Regions from separate parts of the Bacillus arachidis genome, predicted to be linked through region 2. Evidence: riboswitches for the same ligand, from Rfam matches in the RefSeq annotation. Region 2 holds a riboswitch; each other region holds the start of a gene.
What was found. A riboswitch is a leader RNA that binds a small molecule or an ion and turns the genes downstream of it on or off. The one in region 2 is predicted to bind S-adenosylmethionine.

Region 1 (6,934 bases), 2.1 Mb from region 2:
GAAAAAGCAACTTCTTTATTAAAAGAAGGAGCAAATTGGTGTGATTCACCAAAAGAATTAGTAAAGAATGTAGATGTTGTTATGACGATGGTAGGATATCCGCATGATGTAGAGGAAGTCTATTTTGGAACAGAAGGAATTCTCGAACATGCAAATGAAGGAACAATTGCAATTGATTTTACAACATCTACACCTACGCTAGCGAAACGTATATATGAGGCTGGAAAAATAAAGAATGTATATACGCTAGATGCGCCGGTATCGGGAGGAGATATTGGAGCAAAAGAAGGTAGACTTGCCATTATGATTGGTGGAGATCAAGAAGTATATGAAGTTTGTTTACCTTTATTTGAGAAACTAGGGAAAAACATTCAGCTACAGGGCCCGGCAGGAAGTGGGCAGCATACAAAAATGTGTAATCAAATTGCAATCGCTTCTAATATGATAGGAGTTTGTGAAGCGGTAGCATATGCAAAGAAAGCAGGTTTAGATCCAGATAAAGTATTACAAAGTATTTCAACTGGAGCAGCCGGTAGTTGGTCATTAAGTAATTTAGCTCCACGTATGTTAAAAGAGGATTTTGCACCAGGATTTTATGTGAAACATTTTATGAAGGATATGAAAATTGCATTAGATGAGGCTGAAAAATTAGAATTACCTGTACCGGGTTTAACTCTTGCGAAAGATTTATATGAACAACTAGTAGAATCGGGAGAGGAAGACAGTGGAACACAAGTATTATATAAAAAATATATAGGGGGAGGAATATGATGAATTTAGAAAAATTTGATGGAATGGTTGATGCTGTGCAACGTACAATTTGTATGCCGATTAATGATAAGCAACAAGCGGCATTTAAACAAAAGTATGATTTTGAGCCAACATTTGAATATGGGCGTGATGAAAATGGTCATTATGTTATTCGAACAGCAAAAAAGATGCTAGAAGAAATGGAATTTTATTTAGCTTTAAAGTATGACCGTGAAGGTATCGATTTATATATGCATGCTGAAATTGATGGGGTATGTTATGTATCTGTTAGCTACGGAGAAGATGCTCTTCATTTACAAGAATTGTTCCAGTTTTTGGAATTAAATAAATAAAAAAGTCCTCACTTGAGGACTTTTTTATTTTTAACATATTTTTCGGGAAAATTGGAAGCTAATTTTGACAAAGGCAGGTTATATTAAAGTAGATGTATGGTGGGGATATAATAATGGAATTATAAGCTAGAAGCACGGCGAGAGCGTTCGATTGGAAATGGAATGATCTGAGCCATATGATTGCGACTAAATTGCTTTGTGCGAGCGTGACGTAATATATATAATGCAAAGAGAATAGCGACAGGAATAGCACCGTACAAACCAAAAAGTAAAGCGCTTACAGAGGATGCGACAAAACCGAAGATACCAATCTCTAATTCCTCCATAATTGCCCCGAGAATAGCAGGAATAGCCCCACAAGTAACCCCAAGTATAAGTGCTATAATTAAATTCATGTTCTTCCCCCTCTTTTTGCAGTTTTTTCACTTCATTTTCTATTATTTGTATTATATCACAATTTAAACAGAATTTTCAGAAAAAATTCAAAAAATGTTCAAAAAATGTTCAAATTTTATTGAGAAACATACTTGATAAAGTGAAAAATAAAAAAATGAGGTAGACATCAGTCATCTTTAATGATGAATTTACATTCATCAGGAGATATTACAAAGCAAGAGAAAATAAAAAAGCAGGCTTATTTCATATTTGTGAAATAAGCCTGTTCCATAGGAGGATGTATATATGTAGAGTGAATAAAAGGATGGAAAAGGGGGTCCAGTACCTTTTATTCAACTAACTACCTTAGTAAATAGGAACCCAGCCTTCCGTTGTAACAAAAATACGAATGGCTACAACTTGGCGATCATCTTGTAAAGTAAAATAGTGTCTTGTATTTTCAGGTACAGAGATTAAATCACCAGGCTCAAGCTCAACATCGAAGAAACGATCATCTTTACCCTGGATGGCAAAAATACCATGCCCACTGACAATAAAGCGCACTTCATCGTCAGTATGATGATGCTCTTGTTTAAAGTTAATTAATAACTCATCAAGGCTAGGCGTTGCATTTGATAGGCAAATAACATCTTGTGCTTTATAGCCTCGACGTTCTGAAACATCAGCAATTTCATTGGAGAATACTGTTAAAACCTCTTTTTTGTTTTCGTCAGTTAAGGAGTAATTTTCTTCTAAATGAGCAGGAAGTTTTGAAATGTCCCATTTCTCATATAAAACGCCTTCTCCTTGTAAAAATTGCTGCACTTCCACTTCATTTTCAATACGGGTATTTATTTCATGAATACGAATTTGCGCCATGGGAAACGCCTCCTTGAATTGATAATAGTTTTATATGAAATTGGAATAAAAACTCATATGCTTCTAGTCTTTTCTTTGCGTCAAAGCTATCTTTTCCCCAAACTGTAATACCATGGTTGCGAATTAGTATGGCTCCAGCGTCACCATGAATATGTTTTCGGAAATCTTCTCCCAACGTTGGAATATGAGCATGATTTTCAATAATCGGAATTTTGATAGAGGCCCCTTTTTCCCATATATTAAGAGCTTTAATGATTTCTTGATTAGAAAATGAAACTTCTTTGTCGTATACGTTTGTAATTACATTGTTATCAATTGTATGGACATGTAAGACACATCCAGCTTCTGTATGATTGTAAATATGAGTATGCAGCAATGTTTCTGCTGAAGGACGTAAATCGGTTTCTAAAACAGCCTTTCCAGTATGATCAACTAATAGAAAATCATCAGGTGTAGTTTTCGTTTTATCTCTTCCACTTGCTGTAATAAGAAAGGTAGTTGGAGCATTGTTTACTTTTATTGAAATGTTCCCGCTTGTAGCAGGAAACCAGTTACGATCCGTTAATTCTTTCTTTAGTTTACTCAATTCTTCCCATTGGCGAAAAAGTTGTTTCATTTTATCACCTCCAACAATTGCTTAATTTCTGTCTGTATGTCATAAAACGTTTCAAATGCCGTATAGGAAATTTGATGTTCTCGGCATTTTGTAATGAGAAAATCACGAGCGAATACTTTATCAGCAAGTTTTGCAGCTTGTAAATCTGTAATTGAATCTCCAATTACAATATTAAAATCACCGTTTGAACTTAATTGATGAATCAGTGTCGATTTACAAAGACCGCATTTGTTTTTACAATCTTCATCACACGGATGGGGCCAGTTTACCTGAATTGTTTCCCCTGAAAAATCAGTCGTATTACAATAAATATGATCTGGGTTGATTAATCCTTTGAGAAGAGGGTAGACGAAAAAATCCATTCCTCCGGATATAATATGAAGTGAAATCTGATTTATTTGGACAAACTGTGCAAACTCTGAGAATCCAGCTCGAATCACCGCTGTTTCTTTTATAAAAGTAGTGATGTCATTTTGTAAGCTTGTAGGTAAAAGGGAAAACATCTCTCCAACACCTTCTTGAATAGAAAGTTCTTGTGATAGAATTTTTTGTTTAATCGTTTCAGCTTCTGGTGGAGCGAATTTCTCCATAATAGCAACGATATTATCATTGTTCGTAATCGTACCATCGAAGTCACAAAAAATTTGAAGACTCATAGCGTCACCTTGTGAGATGGATTTCCCCATAATTGCAGTGCAACATGTAAATCAGTGTTACCTGCTTCATGCAATGGTGTTCCTTGCAAAGTAGCATCAATCGCTGCTCGAAATGCTTTTCCACCGCCTTGTGCCCCAGCTGGATGACCATGAATACCACCACCTGCATTAATGACAACATCCTTGCCAAAATCACTAAGGATAAATGGAACAAAACCAGGGTGAATACCGGCCGATGGAACAGGGAAGCTTCGTTTTAAAGACGGATCTTTTTCAATTAGTTCATTTGTAATAAGAAGAGCTTCTTTTTTTTCTAATGCAACACTGCCGTATGGTGATGGAAATAAAGAGAAATCTGCACCAGCATAACGAAGCAGCTTTCCGAGTAGTAATGGATAAGAGAATCCATATAATTCCGATGAAGCGTATGCGCCGCTTACAGCAGGATGTGCCATAATTGGAATAGGTATATCATCGTCCTCAGCAAGTGATTGCAGTACATCTAATCCATATGAGAATACATTGAATAGAAGAATATCTGCACCGGCTGAGGCAGCACGTTTTGCAGTTTCTTTAAGATCATAGGTACGACCCGTTAAATTTACTGCATATAAAGTCTTATGACCGTATGTTTCGTATACGGACTGTAATACTTCTTTTCCAGCAGAAATTCGTTTTGTGAGCGGTGTTAATAAGTTTTCAAATAAGATTTCATCATCTTTTACAATATCTACACCGCCAATTGCTTGATCGCGCAATTGGGTTTTTAAATATCCTATATTGCGACCGATCATTCCCTTGAAAATACTCATCAGAAGTGGACGATCGTGAATATGTAAGAGATTTCGTATTCCCTCAATGCCAAATTTAGGACCAGGGAAATGTTCTTTTAAGTCATCTGAAATTGTTAAATCAATTAGTTTAACTTCGCCATCTAGCGATAATTTTCCAAATGCTGTTGTTAAAATAGCCGGTAAATCCGGGCTGAAATTTACTGACGGATAATGAATTTTAATGAGTCCACGTATTACTTTTTTTCCAAGATACGTATTTACACGCTCTTGCTCTTCCAACTCTTCGACATGAATGACGTTGCCTTTATGTTGTTTTAATTGTTCTTGTAATAAGTGTGGCAGATGAGTCCATGAACCAATTGTCAAACCGAGAGCGATTTGCTCTGCTTTTTGGTTTAAATGAAGAGAATCATCATGGATTAAATAGGTTGCTGTTATTCCGCTCATTTTCATAACCTCCTAGTTAAATAAAAAAACCTCTCAGCTAAGGAGAGGTTTTTTTACAACCAGCTCCTTATCTGTCAGCGTAACGCTGCGAGAATTAGCACCGTGCCTACAATTGTAGATCGGTTGCCGGGTTTCGTCGGGCTCGTCCCTCCACCTGCTCTTGATAAGAAGTATTTTGAAATGTTTTAATTTTTACGATATCTGAATTTTGACAGAGTTTTTTTACGATGTCAACGGTTTTTTGAAAATTTTCAATTTATCGATTCGTTGAATAGCTTCCTGTAGTCGCTCTTCTGTATGTAATAATCCAACACGAACGTAGCCTTCGCCATGTTTCCCGAACCCAACTCCAGGTGCAACTGCTACGTGCGCTTGTTCTAACAATAAGTCAGTAAATTGTTCCGATGTATAACCATTAGGAACGGGAAGCCATGCAAAAAATGATCCATTTGGTGCGAGAACATCCCAGCCAATTGAACAACAAGCTGTAATAAGTGTATTTCTTCGTGATTCATAGCGTTCAACAAGTTCATTCACACAAGTTTGTGAACTTAATAGCGCCTCACAAGCTGCCTCTTGTACAGCACCAAAAATGCTGACGTACATATGGTCTTGCAATACATTGATTGTTTCAATGACACTTTCGTTACCGATAGCAAAGGCGATTCGCCAACCAGCCATATTAAATGTTTTTGACAATGTATAAATCTCAATGCCAACATCTTTTGCACCGTTTGCTTGTAAGAAGCTCGTTGGTTTGTTGCCGTCAAAGCCAATTGCACCATAAGCAAAATCATGCACGACTAAAATATCGTGTTTATTGGCAAAGGAAATTGTTTCTTCAAAAAACTCTTTTGATGCAGTAGCACCAGTCGGGTTATTAGGGTAGTTTAAAAACATTAATTTTGATTGTTTGGCAATAGATTCATCAATTTTTGCATAGTCTGGTAAAAAATTATTTTCTGCTAATAATGGCATTGTTTCAAAGTTTGCTTTTGCTAAAGCGACACCTGATAAATAGTCAGGGTATCCTGGATCGGGGACAAGAATTGTATCACCCGGGTTTGTGAAACAAAGCGGTAATTCAACAAGCCCTGCTTTTCCGCCAAATAAAATAGCGACTTCTGTTTTAGGGTTTACTTTGACTCCGTATTCACGTTCATAGAACGCCGCAAAGGCTTTTTTTAAGCTTTCATGCCCGCGAAATGGTGGATATTTATGGTGAACTGTTTTTTCTGCTGCATGTTGTAAAGCTGTTACGATATGCGGCGGTGTTGGTTGATCTGGATTGCCTTGTCCTAGATTGATAACATCATGACCTGCTTCCACCACTTTGTTAACTTTTGCAACAAGTGAAGCGAAAAACTGTGTTGGTAAGGATGTTACAACCCTGGAAGGTTGAAAATGTTTCATACTTTCCACCTCTTTTGAAAATTGTTACAATTCTAGTGACAAATAATATAGCCTTTCCAAGTTTTTGTAAAGGGAAAATTGAAAATGAGGTGGATAAAATGAAAATCGCATGTATTCAAATGGATATTGCTTTTGGTGATGTGAAAATAAATATTGAAAATGCAAAGAAAAAAATAAAAGAAGCGATGCAAGGAACACCAGATATTGTCGTATTACCTGAACTTTGGACGACTGGTTATGATTTAGAAAGACTTCCGGAAATTGCAGATGGAGATGGGATCCAAACAAAACAGATTCTTTCAGAATGGGCACAGAAATATGATGTAAATATTGTCGGTGGTTCCATTGCGAAGCAAACAGAGCACGGTGTTACAAATACGATGTATATAGTGGATCGTGAGGGGAGACTGCAAAATGAGTATAGCAAGGTCCATTTGTTCCAGTTGATGAATGAACATAACTATTTAATAGGGGGGAGTGAAACAGGAGAATTTACATTGGATGGTGTACAGTGTGGTGGTGTGATTTGTTATGATATTCGTTTTCCAGAATGGATGCGTGTTTATACTGTAAGAGGGGTAAATGTGTTATTCGTTGTAGCAGAATGGCCGTTTGTTCGCTTAGCTCATTGGCGTTTACTCCTTCAAGCAA
Region 2 (6,934 bases):
GAGACTTATATTATGAATTTTCATATTGTAAAAGAAATGAATACTGCCGATAAAAACTATATCAACAATGCTCTTTACGAATATAATTTAAAACATTTCCCACCAGATTTAAGAGGAAGATACTCAGAAATTCATTTATTTCTTAAAGATGAAAATGACAAGGTCCGCGGGGGACTATTAGGTGAAGTTTGCTGGAACTGGTTAGAGATTCATACTCTTTTGATTGACGAAGACATCCGCAAATTAGGATATGGATCCAAATTGTTGTTAGAAGTAGAAAAAATTGCTTTAGAGAGAAGTTGTGATTTTATAAAAGTTGATACTTTAAGCTTTCAAGCCTTAGACTTTTATAAAAAGCACGGTTATCAAGAATTTGGTATTCTTGATAATGTTGGAAGAGACTATAAGCATTACTATTTAAAGAAGGATTTATAAGTAACAAAAAACGCCCAGCATTTATTGGCTGAGCGTTTTTATATTCTATACGATTCACATTAAGGTCAAGCTGTTTTATGATATTGCTTTTTTTCTGCTACTTTTGAAAATCGCGGAAAGCCTATTAGGATAGAAATCACACCACAAACCCCAACCAAAATTGGATAAAACGCATATGGTAACAATTCAACCGGTGACAATGCTGCAAATCCTGCTGCCGTTAACATTTGAGCACCATACGGAATCAACCCTTGTATACAACATGAGAAAAGATCCAATACACTTGCTGATTTTCGTGGATCAATTTCATATTGATCCGCAATGTTTTTTGCAAGAGGGCCAGTAAATATGATAGAAATCGTGTTATTCGCTGTGCACATATTTGTCATGCTTACTAAACCAGCAATTCCAAATTCAGCACCTTTTTTCGAACGAATATTACGTGTTAATACGTCCATTAAATACTGAATACCACCATTATATTGAATAATTTCAACCATTCCTCCGATTAAAATCGATAAAAGTACTAGCTCCATCATACCATTAATTCCTGTTGTTACACTTTTAAAGAAGCTTGCCAATGTGTAACTCCCATCAATAAGACCAATAATACCTGATAAAACCGTTCCGCCCGTTAATACAATAAGTACATTCCAACCAAGTAACGCGGTTATTAACACACCCGCATACGGTAAAATTTTCACCCAATCGAATGCATGAGCTTTTATTTCTGTATCATTTCCAAGTGTAAGCACAACCAATAATACGATGGTAATAACAGCAGCTGGTAATACAATTAAAAAGTTTGTTTTAAACTTATCCTTCATTTCCGTACCTTGCGAGCGAACCGCTGCAATTGTTGTATCAGAAATAAATGATAAATTATCACCAAACATCGCTCCGCCAACAACTGTTGCCATTACTAGTGCAATAGAAATATCTGTTTGTTGGCTAATACCGACTGCAATTGGTGCTAATGCAGCAATCGTTCCCATTGAAGTTCCCATTGCTAATGAAATAAAGGACCCTATAACAAAAATTCCAGCAACGATAAATCCTTGCGGTAAAATAGACAGCGCTAAATTAACTGTAGAATCAACTCCACCCATTCCTTTTGCTGTTTCAGAAAACGCACCTGCAAGTACAAAGATTAACACCATAATCATAATATCCGGATTACCAGCCCCTTTGGCAAACCGTTCTACTTTTGCTGTAAAACTTTCTTTTCTATTCATCGCTAATGCAATTCCTACAGCAATTAAAATCGCTACTAGTATCGGCAATTTATAAAAATCACCTGTAATGATTCCAGAACCAATAAATAGTGCTAAAAATATTCCAAGTGGTAATAATGCTAAGCCATTTCCTCTCGTTTGTTTCAAAATAACATCTCTCCCCTAATTCTAAACCTTTTCTATCCAATAACAAAAGACCTCTTCCAAAGAGAAGAGGTCTTATACATCTATAAGAAACACTCTCCTCATCTTTCAAGCACATGCTTGCTGGATTTGGCACAGCACTCTATCGTGAGTCCGCTGCCGAGGCATCGTAGGGCCAGTCCCTCCGCCTCTCTTTATAAGAAGGTTTCATATTTTATTTTTTAATAATAATTTCTTCCCTAACTTTACCCGCTTACTAATCAAAAGTCAATTATTATTTGTATAAAAATAGTTGGTATTTTTTGATATTTATACAAAAGTACGAATAAATCAAGCATTACAAACGAAAAATATTCATTTTAATTTTTGAATTTCTTTTTCTAAAATTGTAATCCAAGGGAATTTTTCTTTTTCAATTACTTCGATAAGCCATTTTGCTGTATCCACCGATTCATTATATTCCTCTTTAGAAATATCTCCATCTCTATATGCCTCTTCTAATTCGTCTTCATCAAGCAAATATATATCCCCATTAGGTAATAACACTACATCCAAATATAAATCATCAAAATATGGCATACCTCGCTCATCTATTTTATATTCTTTAGCCACATCAATATAATACTGCACTAATTCCCTTTTTTCATTTAACATAGCTGTGATGGCAAAGTTCTTATCGTTTATAAAATACTGCACCCACGTATAACCTGCATCTACAATACAAAGCTCTCGATCATTATATTTCTTATAGCTCGGCTCTTTTACCTTTTGTATACGCAATATACCTAACATACCTTGCTCTATTGCCTTTACTTCATATGTTTTCTCTATTAACCGATTCCAAGAAGAACCATCCCCATACTTTCTTTTCATTATTCCCTCTCCATTCTCTATGCAGAAAAGCCCTCACTCTATTGTGAGGGCTTTATTCATTACCAATTAAGCTGCTCGCTTCTCTGAAAGTTCTTTTAGATAAGCTTGTCCTTTTGCTTCATCATATTGACCTTCCCACTTAGACATAACAACAGCTGCTAAAGAGTTACCAACTACGTTAACTGCTGTACGAGCCATATCTAAAATACGGTCAATACCTGCGATAAATGCTAAGCCTTCCGGCGGAATACCTACTGTGCCAAGTGTTGCTAACAATACAACGAATGATACGCCTGGTACACCCGCAATCCCTTTAGATGTCACCATTAATACAAGCAATAATGTAATTTGCTGCGAAATTGATAAATCAATACCATACATTTGCGCTAAGAAAATTGCTGCAATTGCTTGATATAATGTAGATCCATCTAAGTTAAACGAATAACCTGTCGGAATAACGAAAGAAGTAATTGCTTTTGGACAACCAAACTTCTCCATTTTCTCCATAATTTTCGGTAAAACCGTTTCTGAACTTGCAGTAGAATACGCTAAAATAAGTTCATCTTTCAAAATCTTGAAGAATTGGAAAATATTAATTCCGAATATTTTCGCTGTCAAGCCTAATACAACGACAACGAAGAAAATCATTGCTCCATATACGACAATGAGCAATTTCCCTAATGGGATTAATGACGATAGACCAAATGTAGAAACTGTAACACCAATTAAAGCAAATACACCAAACGGTGCAAATTTCATAACTTGGTTCGTTACATAAAACATCGCATCTGCCACACCTTGGAAAAATTGAAGAACTGGTCTTCCTCTTTCACCAATTGCTGCAACGCCTAAACCAAATAGTACAGAGAAGAAAATGATAGCAAGCATATCACCATCAGCTAGAGATTTCACAATATTTGTCGGAACAATGTTTACAAATGTATCTGCAAAAGAGTGACTCTGTACTTGTTCTGTCGTGTGTGTATATTTAGAAATATCTGTCTTTGTTAATTTGCTCATATCTACGCCTTGTCCTGGTTGGAAAATATTCGCTACCAGTAGGCCTACAACGATTGCAATTGTTGTAATGATTTCAAAATAAATAATTGTTTTTCCACCTAATCGTCCAAGCTTCTTTACATCACCTACGCCAGCAACACCAACAACGATGCTCGCTACGACAATTGGTACAACAATCATTTTAATTAATCGAATGAAAATATCACCAATTGGTTGTAAGTATCCTACAACTGCTGTATTGCCATAAAAAATCGCCCCTACCGCAATACCCAGCGCAAGACCTATTAAAATTTGCCATGCAAGTCCAATTCTTTTCATACTTGCTGCAACCCCCTTCTTAGATGCTTTTACTCTATTTTTCTCGTTTGTTATGAAACAGTGAAATTAAGAGTATTACATATTATTCGACAATTCACTACATTTGTCCCTGTTTAAAATGATAAATCATAAAATTAAATCTGACAACAAAATAACTTTGCATGAATACAAATAATTTTCTTGACAAAAACAAAACCCATGTCAGAAAACCTAACATGAGAACGATTCCTCACTGATGATTTATAGGTTTCAAAAAAACGATTTCATTATGAAAAATGCCAACATTTCTCACTCGTTTCACATCACAAAAATTTTAAAATCCGATTTGGGATCCCGTTACATAGTTTCAAACTGATGACAAACTCCTCCAAATCATGCTAAATTCCGACAAATCTTAGCAATTTTATAAAATTTCCTTTACATTATGATTACAACAATAGACACTCTTCTTCTCCTTATGATATATACATTCATAGAGAAGGGAGCTAGACAACAATGAAGAAGAAATTTGCAGCTTTCAGCGTTTTAGCCGCAGGGACTATTTTTGTTTCTCCTTTGCTATCACCAGCATATGCAGAAACAAGTCAAGATAAATTATCTAATATTCAAGCCGAGTTAGAAGGCAATCAACAAGAATTACAGGACAAATCAGCAGAGAAAGAACAAATTGAAAAAGAAATACAAGAATTACAGAAAAAAATCGATGATTTAACGACTTCTATTAATAAAAACGAAACTGAATTAAACGATACAAAAAAAGAAATTAGTAAAACACAACAAACAATTGCTGAAAAAAAGAAACATATTGAGCAATTACAAACTAATATTGACACTCGCCAAGATGTCATTAAACAACGACTACAATCTATGCAAGAGAAACCACGAACAAACATCATAACTGAAGTATTGATGAACTCAAACAATTTTGCCGACCTTGTCGATAATGTGTATTCCGTTAGTTTAATTTTAAATAACGACACAGACATCGTAAAAAAGCAAACAACTGATCAAGAAACTGTAAAGGCAGAAAAAGAGGCCGTTGAAAAAATAGAACAACAACTAAAAGAATCCGAGCAACAATTGGAGCAAAAACAACAAGAACTTCAGAAAAACCAACAAGAACAACAGACACTTATTAACGATTTACATACCAAAGTATCAAAAGTAGATTCTGAGATTGAAGGATTAGAAGAATCAAAAAGTATTTTAGAAAATCAGCGTCAAGCTGTTCAAAAGGCGATTGAAGAAGAAAAACGCGCAGAAGAAGCTCGGAAAGCTGAAGAGGCACGTAAGGTAGAGGAAGCTCGGAAACAAGCTACTACATCTTCAGAAGCTGCTCCAACACCACAAGATACAAACAAAGGTGGATTTATTAAGCCAGCAGCCGGTTCAAAAACATCTGGATTCGGCGCACGTTCTTTAGATAACCATAAAGGAATTGATATCGCTGCTTCCGGAACAGTTCCAATTATTGCAGCTGCTGATGGCGTTGTCATTCGTTCCGAGATGTCATCCAGTTACGGAAATGTCGTGTATTTATCACATCGTATCAATGGTAAAACTTATACAACAGTATACGCTCATATGAGCAGTCGTTCTGTATCGAACGGACAAACTGTAAAGCAAGGCGAACAATTAGGATTTATGGGAAACACTGGCCAATCTTTCGGACAGCATTTACATTTCGAACTTCATATCGGTGAATGGAATGTAGGTAAAACAAATGCCGTTGATCCTTCTCCTTATATTGGATTATAAATAAAAAAACTCGGTTCATACCGAGTTTTTTTATTTATGTCCAAATTATATTCTTTATTATAAGCCCCTTTGTTTTTAACACTTTATAGGCATTTTACATAAACTAAAACAAAATGCCTATTCATCTGGGGGGATACACATGAATATAGAACAACAAGCAGAACTACAAGAAGCCAAAGAAACATATGTTGGCCGATTATTTACGCTTGGTAGTGCGATCCTATTTTTAATTGGTTCCGTTATATCAATTGCTACAGCTTATAAGACATATACTCGTTTATTACAAACATCTACATCACAATAAAGTGAAACTTTAACCAACGAGAGTATTACTGTCCGCGAATAGCGGGATAAAATAAAAAGGCAGGGAATCCCCCTCGCCTTTTTATTTTGTAAACATTTTAAACACTCCAATTGCATTCAAAAATACAATTACTACTGTTACTGGAATAATATAGCGTAACAAGAAAAACCACACGTTAAATAATGTTTTTCCTTTTGTTTCTGTAACTTCTAACTCCTTCATTAATAAATCTTTACTCATTTTATTTGGCACAAACAATGAAATCGCTAGTACTCCTAACGGCAGCAATACATTACTTACCGTAAAATCTACTAAGTCAAAAAATGTTTTTCCAAAGATTTTCACATCACTCATAACACCAAATGATAGAGCACATGGAATTCCAACGGCAAAAATGAGTAATCCGATAATAAATGATGCTGAAGGACGTTTCTTCTCATTATCTTTCGCTACAGACGCGACAACAATTTCAAGCATCGAGATTGCAGAAGTTAAAGTTGCAAAGAAGAATAAAATTAAAAACATAATAAAGAAAAATTGTCCGAATGGTATTTTCGCAAATACAGCAGGAAGAACGATAAACAGTAATCCCGGTCCTTCTGTTGGTTTAACCCCCAACGCAAAGATCGCCGGGAAAATCGCTAAACCTGCAAGTACTGTAATAAAAACAGTTAAACTTACGATGGATGTTGCTGATTTCGCTAAATGCTCCTCCTTCTTTAAGTACGAACTATACGTTACCATCACAGAGGCTCCTACCGTTAACGAGAAGAAAGATTGTCCCATCGCATATAAAATCGTATCTGCTGTTAACTTTGAAAAATCAGGTTTTAAGAAAAACTCTACC
Region 3 (6,934 bases), 1.2 Mb from region 2:
CTAATCATAAGCAAGAACACTTGCAGAACTCGTCTTTTCTTACTTTTCTTATTTTGTTTCATTTGTACTAGCCTCCGCGCATCATCCATACTTCTATTAATTTAAAATGACCTTTTTCGAATCATTACATTTGAGTTTATTTAAAAGAAGGAACTTTTCTAAACAATCAATTCGTATTATAAAGGATTTTCATTCAAATAGAGGATTTTTAATTTACTATTATTTGTGGTTCATACTATATGAGCTTGATTTATGTACAAATTTCCTCATACAACTCCATTGTAACGAATTTTTTCACGGAAGGGAATGATGAAACAAAAGTATATAAAAGAAGTAATCATTTTGTAAGAAAAAAAGGTATATTTTCCTCTCTTAAGAGCATATACCTCTTCCGTTTCACTTTACAATCCAATATTTCATATGTTGTTCCTCAAGTACACATGTAAAGCCTATCTTTTCTAACACTCTACTCGAAGCGACATTACTCGTTAAACAATCTGCCTTAATCGTTTGCACTTCTTCATTCTGCTCCAGCCACTTAACAAAGGCCTTTGCCATTTCAGTTGCATAGCCTTTCCCTTGATATTCTGGTACAATGCTATATCCAATCTCTACTGTACCAGTTGAATCAGGAGCACCTTTACAACCCATATCACCAATAATAACATTATCTTCCTTATGAATAATAAGTCCGCTCCATTTACTTTGTTTCGGGCTTTTTCGTAAACTTTCAGCAATCCACGGCAAAATATCTTTATAATCTGGCATTGGCCATTCTAAAGATATTTTATACGATATGATTTCCTGTAGCTCTTCTCTCCCTTTTATCATTGCCTCGACAAGTTCTAATGTAAAGGGGATCATCTTTAGTCTCTTTGTTTCTAAATTTGTCATATTTGCCTCCTATTTATACATGTCCATTTTGTGTAGTAATCGATCTTTCACGATTGGCCACTCACTTGCAATAATGCTATATACTACCGCATCTCTTACATAACCGCTTGGTAACCTTCTCTCATTTCGTAATATCCCTTCTTTTACTGCGCCTAGTCGTTCAATCGCTCGTTGTGCTTTTTCATTTCGCAAGTCTGTTTTTATTTGCACACGCAGCATGTGTAATTCTTCAAACGCATATTGCAATAACATGTACTTACATTCCGTATTCACACTTGTTCGTTGTACACTCGGATGATACCATGTTTGGCCAAGTTCAACCGTTTTGTTATCATTTGAAATACTATACAAACGTGTACTGCCTACAACTTCATTCGTTTTTTGATCTATAACAACAAATGGTAAATCCGTTCCCTTCTCATATCGTTTTACTGCCGTTTCAACATATCGCTCCATATCTTGATAACTTTCCATTTTAGCTATTAAATACGTCCAAACTTCTTTATTCCCTTCCACAATTGCAAATAATTTTTCTACATCATTTGCATCCATTAATCGCAACATCGCTCTTTTGTTTACTATTTCCATAAATACATCCCCTTTTCTATGTATCTAGCTATATTATAGTTTGCAACATAACACATATCAAAATATTCAAAATTTCATTTTCTATCGATTAAAATCTAATAATACGGAAAAAGGACTTACTTTAAGAACATAAGTGTGTCTTTTCATCTCTTACAGTAAAACATATGCAATTGGCCCACTAATCACTAATGTTAAAATCGTTCTTTCAATATACAAAATTAATAAGTTCTGAAACTTTTCATGGTATATCCATAGATAAAATACATGGGATAGACGTCGAAAAAAGCAAAACAAATGATACGGATACAACCGCAATCACAATCTTAGTTACAAGCGGCGCACTAACGACAAGTAATGAAAACTATTTTTTTATCCTTTTTCGATATTTATTATGACCATCTGCCACGCCAAAATACTCAAAGCCATTGTTTTTATAGAATTTGTTTAGTTTAGTATTATTTGCAACACAATCTAACTTTAAGAACTTTTTGTCAGTGTGCATATTATCTTGAATCCACATCAAAATCCTTTCACCTATTCTCCTTTTCATATACTTAGGGATAATCGCCAGTCTATGTAAATATAGTGAATCAAAAAAAACATCTTCACCAAAAATATGGCGATCCCACTCACTTTGCGTGGAAGAAACTGTAAAAGTACCTATCATTTCATTTTCTTTTAAAACGATGTAAGTGTTGTTGTTCGTTACAGCTTGTGCTATCTCTTCGTCATCTCTACCTTCTAAGAGGTACTGCCACTGATTGATTTCTTTATCTTTTAACCATTGAGCGATTTCTTTTAGCATATTAATAATAAGAGTACTTTCATTATTATGTGCAGTTCTAATTTGATAGCCTTCAAGAGTATTCTGATTCACTTTTCCTCCTCCTTTTTAATACTTCAGCTATTTATCTTGCTATTTGTGGGTAGTAAGCTCTCTTTTTATTACCTTTTATAACCCAAAAAGGCTTAGAGATTTCTCCAAACCTTTTTTATCCAAATAAAATTTTAGAAAACCACTTCTTGAGTACTTATCACATTATTGATTTCGCTGCGCTTTTTTAAACTCCTCCTTAATTTGATTAAGCGTTCCTTCTTCTGTAATTAATCGGTATGCTGCATACGCTAATGCTTTTGCGGATGTAACTAAGGCTTTATCGCCAAGTTCCGAACAAGCTGCTTCTCTAAATTCATTCGTATGCGCAATTAAATGGTCTGGACCAATTTTGATATAAGGATGAATCGTTGGTACAACTTGACTCACATTTCCCGCATCTGTTGAACCGATTCCAAGTCTCTCTTTACGATTTACTTCTTCACCAAGGTTTTCTAATTCCTCAGCAATCACTTCATTAAATGTTTTTGTCACTAATAATTCATCAATTTCATTCTGAAACCGATTGATTTTTACTGTTGTTCCTGTCGCCAGTGCTGCACCCTGCGCAATGTTTCGTACTTTTTCTGTTACTTCCGCACATCTCTTACGTGTTGCTGCGCGAATAAAGAAACGGGCTGATGCGTAATCTGGAATAATATTCGGCGCCTTTCCACCTTCAGTAATGACACCATGAATTTTCACATCTGACGGTAGCTGTTGACGTAGTGCATTAATCCCATTGTAAAGTTGAATAACCGCATCTAATGCATTAATTCCTTCTTCTGGTGACGCTGCTGCATGTGCTGATTTTCCATAGAAATAAAAATCAAGTGGATCAACTGCGAGTGACGGACTTGTTGTTGCTGTTTTTCCGCTAGGGTGAATCATAAGTGCCGCATCCATCTTGTTAAACAATCCTGCTTTCACATAACTTGCTTTTGCACTTCCATTTGGACCACCTTCTTCTGCTGGTGTTCCAAATACAACGATTTCACCGCCGATTTCTTCAATTGTTTCCGATAATGCAATCGCTGCTGCAACGCTAATTGTACCAATTAAATTATGACCACACGCATGGCCTAATCCAGGCAAAGCATCATACTCTGCTAAAAAAGCAATTGTAGGTCCTTGTTTTCCTGAGCTTTTCCGTGCGATAAAACCTGTTTCATGTCCTGCTATATTATGCTGCAATTGAAATCCTGCACTCCCTAAAAGTAAACTTAATGTTCTGGATGCAAAGAATTCTTGATTACCGATTTCAGGATTCGCATGTATATCATGACTTGTTTTTATGTATTTTTCTTTATTTCCTTCTATACTTTCCGTAATAATATTTCGGTGTGACGTTACTTGTTTTGTTGTCATTTTCCCCATTCCTCCTTTAAATTTACACATAAAAAAGCCTCTTTCTAAAAAATAGAAAGAGGCTTGAAAATACAAATTCAAAATAGCCTTCTTTCTTATCTTTCAAGTCTTTCACTTGCTGGAATTGGCACAGTATTCATATTGAATCCGCTGCCGAGGTTTCATAGGGCCAGTCCCTCCACCTCTCGTGATAAGAAAATTGTTTTTATTTTCATAAAATTATATTAAATTATTTTCATTCTAGTGTTATTCCGAGTAAATGTCAAGGAATTCCGATCTGATTTTAACGAATATCTAAAAACCCTTTTAAAACGCCAATCGTTTCAGGTGCATGTAATCTTGCACATATATAAGGGAATTCTGGACTTCCTTCAAACGTCATGTGAGATGTTAAAGGCGCTCCTGCCCAAAAGATTTCATCATCAATTAATAAAAATGGGAGTGACTTATTTTGTCTTTGTATTCTCACGTTTTTTAATGGAATTGGTCCATCACTATATATCGTGACCTGCGCTGCTGTACGCATTAATGCCTGCCATACTCTTTTGTCTACCTGTCTTGTACTTGGAAGCGAAATAATAATTTTTTGTTTTGCCGATAGAATATCTTTTAATAATCCTTTCGGTTCTTCCAAATTCATTTGCATAAACCATCTCAAACGTTTTGTAATTTTTCGTTCTAGCAATGGGCGCGAAGTAGTACGATCATATACATTTCCGTGTCTTTCTATGTGAGAAGTTAAGTGAGATAACGCTTGTTTTCGAGAAAGGTTTTTCCGCATATACTTACAGTCCGATAACTGAATAAACTTCCCTCTTGCTCTCGTTATCGCAACGTTTACTAAACGATGATTTTTATGATCAAAAAATAATACGCCGGGTCTCTCCTGCGGATAACTATCTACTGTATCAAATATCATCATATCTCGTTCAGACCCTTGAAATTTATGAACTGTTGCCGCTAATATAGGCGTATTTCGATACTTTGTTTTTTGCAAAATCTCCCTTATACATGTTGATAAGAAACGGGACTGCGCGCGATATGGCGTGACAACTCCAATCGATTGAACACCATCTAATAATCCAATTAAAATCAGCTGCATCGCAACGAAACCGGACATAATATTAAAACGTGAACCAGAGGCTGCATCTTTTAAAGAATAAGCGCCCATCAAACTTGTATCAAACAAAGCAATTGCTTCATTAGCAAATGGCTGTAATTTCGCTAATTCTTGTCTTGCCGAAACAGAAGGATGATCGAACACTCTATTCTTATAAATAAATGAGTTTGTAAACTTAGATATATCCGCATGCATTCGTCTTTGTTCCTCTAGCATAAATAAATTTGGATGCGTTTCATAACTATTTACAGATTGGACAATACCAGCATGATAAAACATATCTTCCCCTAGCCACTTTCTAACGAGCTCATGATTTGCCATCGCAATTGGTGGCAACTGTAAAAAATCACCGCAAACGACAATTCTTTTTCCAAGAGAAGCTGCTAAAGCAATTTGTGGTACATAAGCCATACTTACTTCGTCCACGACAATTAAGTCAAATGTTCGTTCGTAAATAAGAGAATCAATTGCACACTTAGATAGCGTTGCACCAATTACTTTTGCATTTTCAATATATTCTCTTTCTACTTCTTTAATTTTCGCTCTTTGTTTTCTAAGATCTCCTTCAATTTCTTGCATCCGCTTCTTATCAGAAGCAGTTGCTTTATACGATAAGATTTTTTGGCGAAGATCTTGGCGCATTTCCTCTAAATAAAGCTTTTCTTCTCCCCATGATCCATTCGTTGTTTCGACTAATCTAGAAGCAAGCAACGTTTCATGATTACGTATATGTTCATGTTGACTAAATCCATACCGGACGATTTCTCCTGGTGTCCATTTTTCTTTCTTCTCTATTTGCTTTGTGACTTCACTCATTAATACATCCACTGCTGCATTACTATGAGCTAGTACAAGTACTGATTTTCCTTTTTGATAATGCGCCGAAATAATGCGTGATAAGTTATAAGACTTTCCTGTTCCAGGTGGTCCCCACACATATGTCGCCCTATTATAAAAAGAACGATATGCAAGTTCATTCTTCGGATTTTTCATCTTTTCTATATGCCTTGGCGTGCTCTTTCCATCCAAAAGGCGTTTTACCCGCTGACGCTTTTGTTTATCTTTTCGTATATCTTTCAACCGCTCTTGCAGTTGTTCTAACAACTGCCATGGTTCACTGTATAAACTAGCTTCTCTTATTTCACCTTGTATATAATCATTCAATTTCAGCTCGATTTCTAATCCATGTACTGATAATACTTCTCCTGTTGTTTCCTCACCATCAAATTCAATTCGAATGGGTGTACCCTCTGGTAAGCTTACTTCTGAGATAAGCTGAAATACATAAACTGTACTTTCATAATCTGTATATAAAAAACGACCATTTATAATCGATAGCTTACTACCGCCTATCGTTTTCCAATGTTTAATTTCATATGCTAATGCTTGATGCCACTCTTTCATCGTTTCCGTTAATGAAGGAGTTTGTAAAGTTGTGTTCATTGCGTTGTCTCCTTCCTTCTTTCCAAACATACTTTCTCACTATATCATGAAACATCATAAAATTTGTAAGGTTTTTATCTTGCTTATTTTCTTAATTTTCAATATTATGATACATATTAAAATTATGGAAAGAAGGAATCGATATGCCGGTACAAAGAATCGAACATGTTGGAATCATGGTTGCAAACTTAGAAACATCGATCTCATTTTATGAAGAAGTAGTTGGGTTAAAACTTATCAAACGTATGGGACATCCAGATCCAAACTTAAAACTCGCTTTTTTAGGTGTAGATGGCGCCCAAGAAACTATTGTTGAATTCATTGAAGGTTATAATTCTTCTCTTCCAACAGAAGGTAAAATACATCATATTTGCTTCAAAGTAGATTCATTAGAAGATGAAATGGAAAGGCTGAAAAAATTAGGGATCACTTTTTTATTAAGTGAAGAAATTGAAACGCTACCAGATGGAACACGTTATTTTTTCTTCTCTGGTCCTGATGGAGAGTGGATCGAGTTTTTTGAGACAGAGCGTTCATAGAAAGGAACATATACAATGAATCAAGTAGAAATCCAACTAGGGCATATCAATTGTCTATTGTTACAACCCACGCAACAAGATAAAAAAATAACAATTGTTTTCTATCAT

Region 1: linked by a shared signal. The riboswitch ahead of mtnW (2,3-diketo-5-methylthiopentyl-1-phosphate enolase) and the one ahead of QRY57_RS08935 (Na+/H+ antiporter NhaC family protein) in region 2 are both predicted to bind S-adenosylmethionine.
Region 3: linked by a shared signal. The riboswitch ahead of QRY57_RS15435 (M20 family metallopeptidase) and the one ahead of QRY57_RS08935 (Na+/H+ antiporter NhaC family protein) in region 2 are both predicted to bind S-adenosylmethionine.

What each region holds. Positions count from the first base shown of each region.
Region 1 covers NZ_CP127376.1:3,574,358-3,581,291, reverse strand. The annotation lists gene QRY57_RS19990 (NAD(P)-dependent oxidoreductase) at 1-771, shown strand, start outside; gene QRY57_RS19985 (DUF3909 family protein) at 771-1,103, shown strand; gene QRY57_RS19980 (hypothetical protein) at 1,223-1,498, opposite strand; gene QRY57_RS19975 (cupin domain-containing protein) at 1,845-2,357, opposite strand; gene QRY57_RS19970 (methylthioribulose 1-phosphate dehydratase) at 2,335-2,973, opposite strand; gene QRY57_RS19965 (2-hydroxy-3-keto-5-methylthiopentenyl-1-phosphate phosphatase) at 2,970-3,629, opposite strand; gene mtnW (2,3-diketo-5-methylthiopentyl-1-phosphate enolase) at 3,626-4,870, opposite strand; SAM riboswitch class I at 4,935-5,040, opposite strand; gene QRY57_RS19955 (pyridoxal phosphate-dependent aminotransferase) at 5,093-6,283, opposite strand; gene QRY57_RS19950 (carbon-nitrogen family hydrolase) at 6,298-6,934, shown strand, end outside.
Region 2 covers NZ_CP127376.1:1,452,846-1,459,779, reverse strand. The annotation lists gene QRY57_RS08940 (GNAT family N-acetyltransferase) at 13-435, shown strand; gene QRY57_RS08935 (Na+/H+ antiporter NhaC family protein) at 501-1,817, opposite strand; SAM riboswitch class I at 1,913-2,017, opposite strand; gene QRY57_RS08930 (ribonuclease FAU-1 family protein) at 2,169-2,687, opposite strand; gene gltP (glutamate/aspartate:proton symporter GltP) at 2,754-4,025, opposite strand; gene QRY57_RS08920 (murein hydrolase activator EnvC family protein) at 4,521-5,783, shown strand; gene QRY57_RS08915 (hypothetical protein) at 5,923-6,087, shown strand; gene QRY57_RS08910 (sodium-dependent transporter) at 6,169-6,934, opposite strand, start outside.
Region 3 covers NZ_CP127376.1:2,691,708-2,698,641, forward strand. The annotation lists gene QRY57_RS15410 (YdcF family protein) at 1-62, opposite strand, end outside; gene QRY57_RS15415 (GNAT family N-acetyltransferase) at 397-894, opposite strand; gene QRY57_RS15420 (GNAT family N-acetyltransferase) at 904-1,482, opposite strand; partial or broken gene QRY57_RS15425 (YjiH family protein) at 1,633-1,840, opposite strand; gene QRY57_RS15430 (GNAT family N-acetyltransferase) at 1,844-2,359, opposite strand; gene QRY57_RS15435 (M20 family metallopeptidase) at 2,522-3,724, opposite strand; SAM riboswitch class I at 3,817-3,921, opposite strand; gene QRY57_RS15440 (AAA domain-containing protein) at 4,008-6,317, opposite strand; gene QRY57_RS15445 (VOC family protein) at 6,431-6,826, shown strand; gene QRY57_RS15450 (alpha/beta hydrolase family protein) at 6,842-6,934, shown strand, end outside.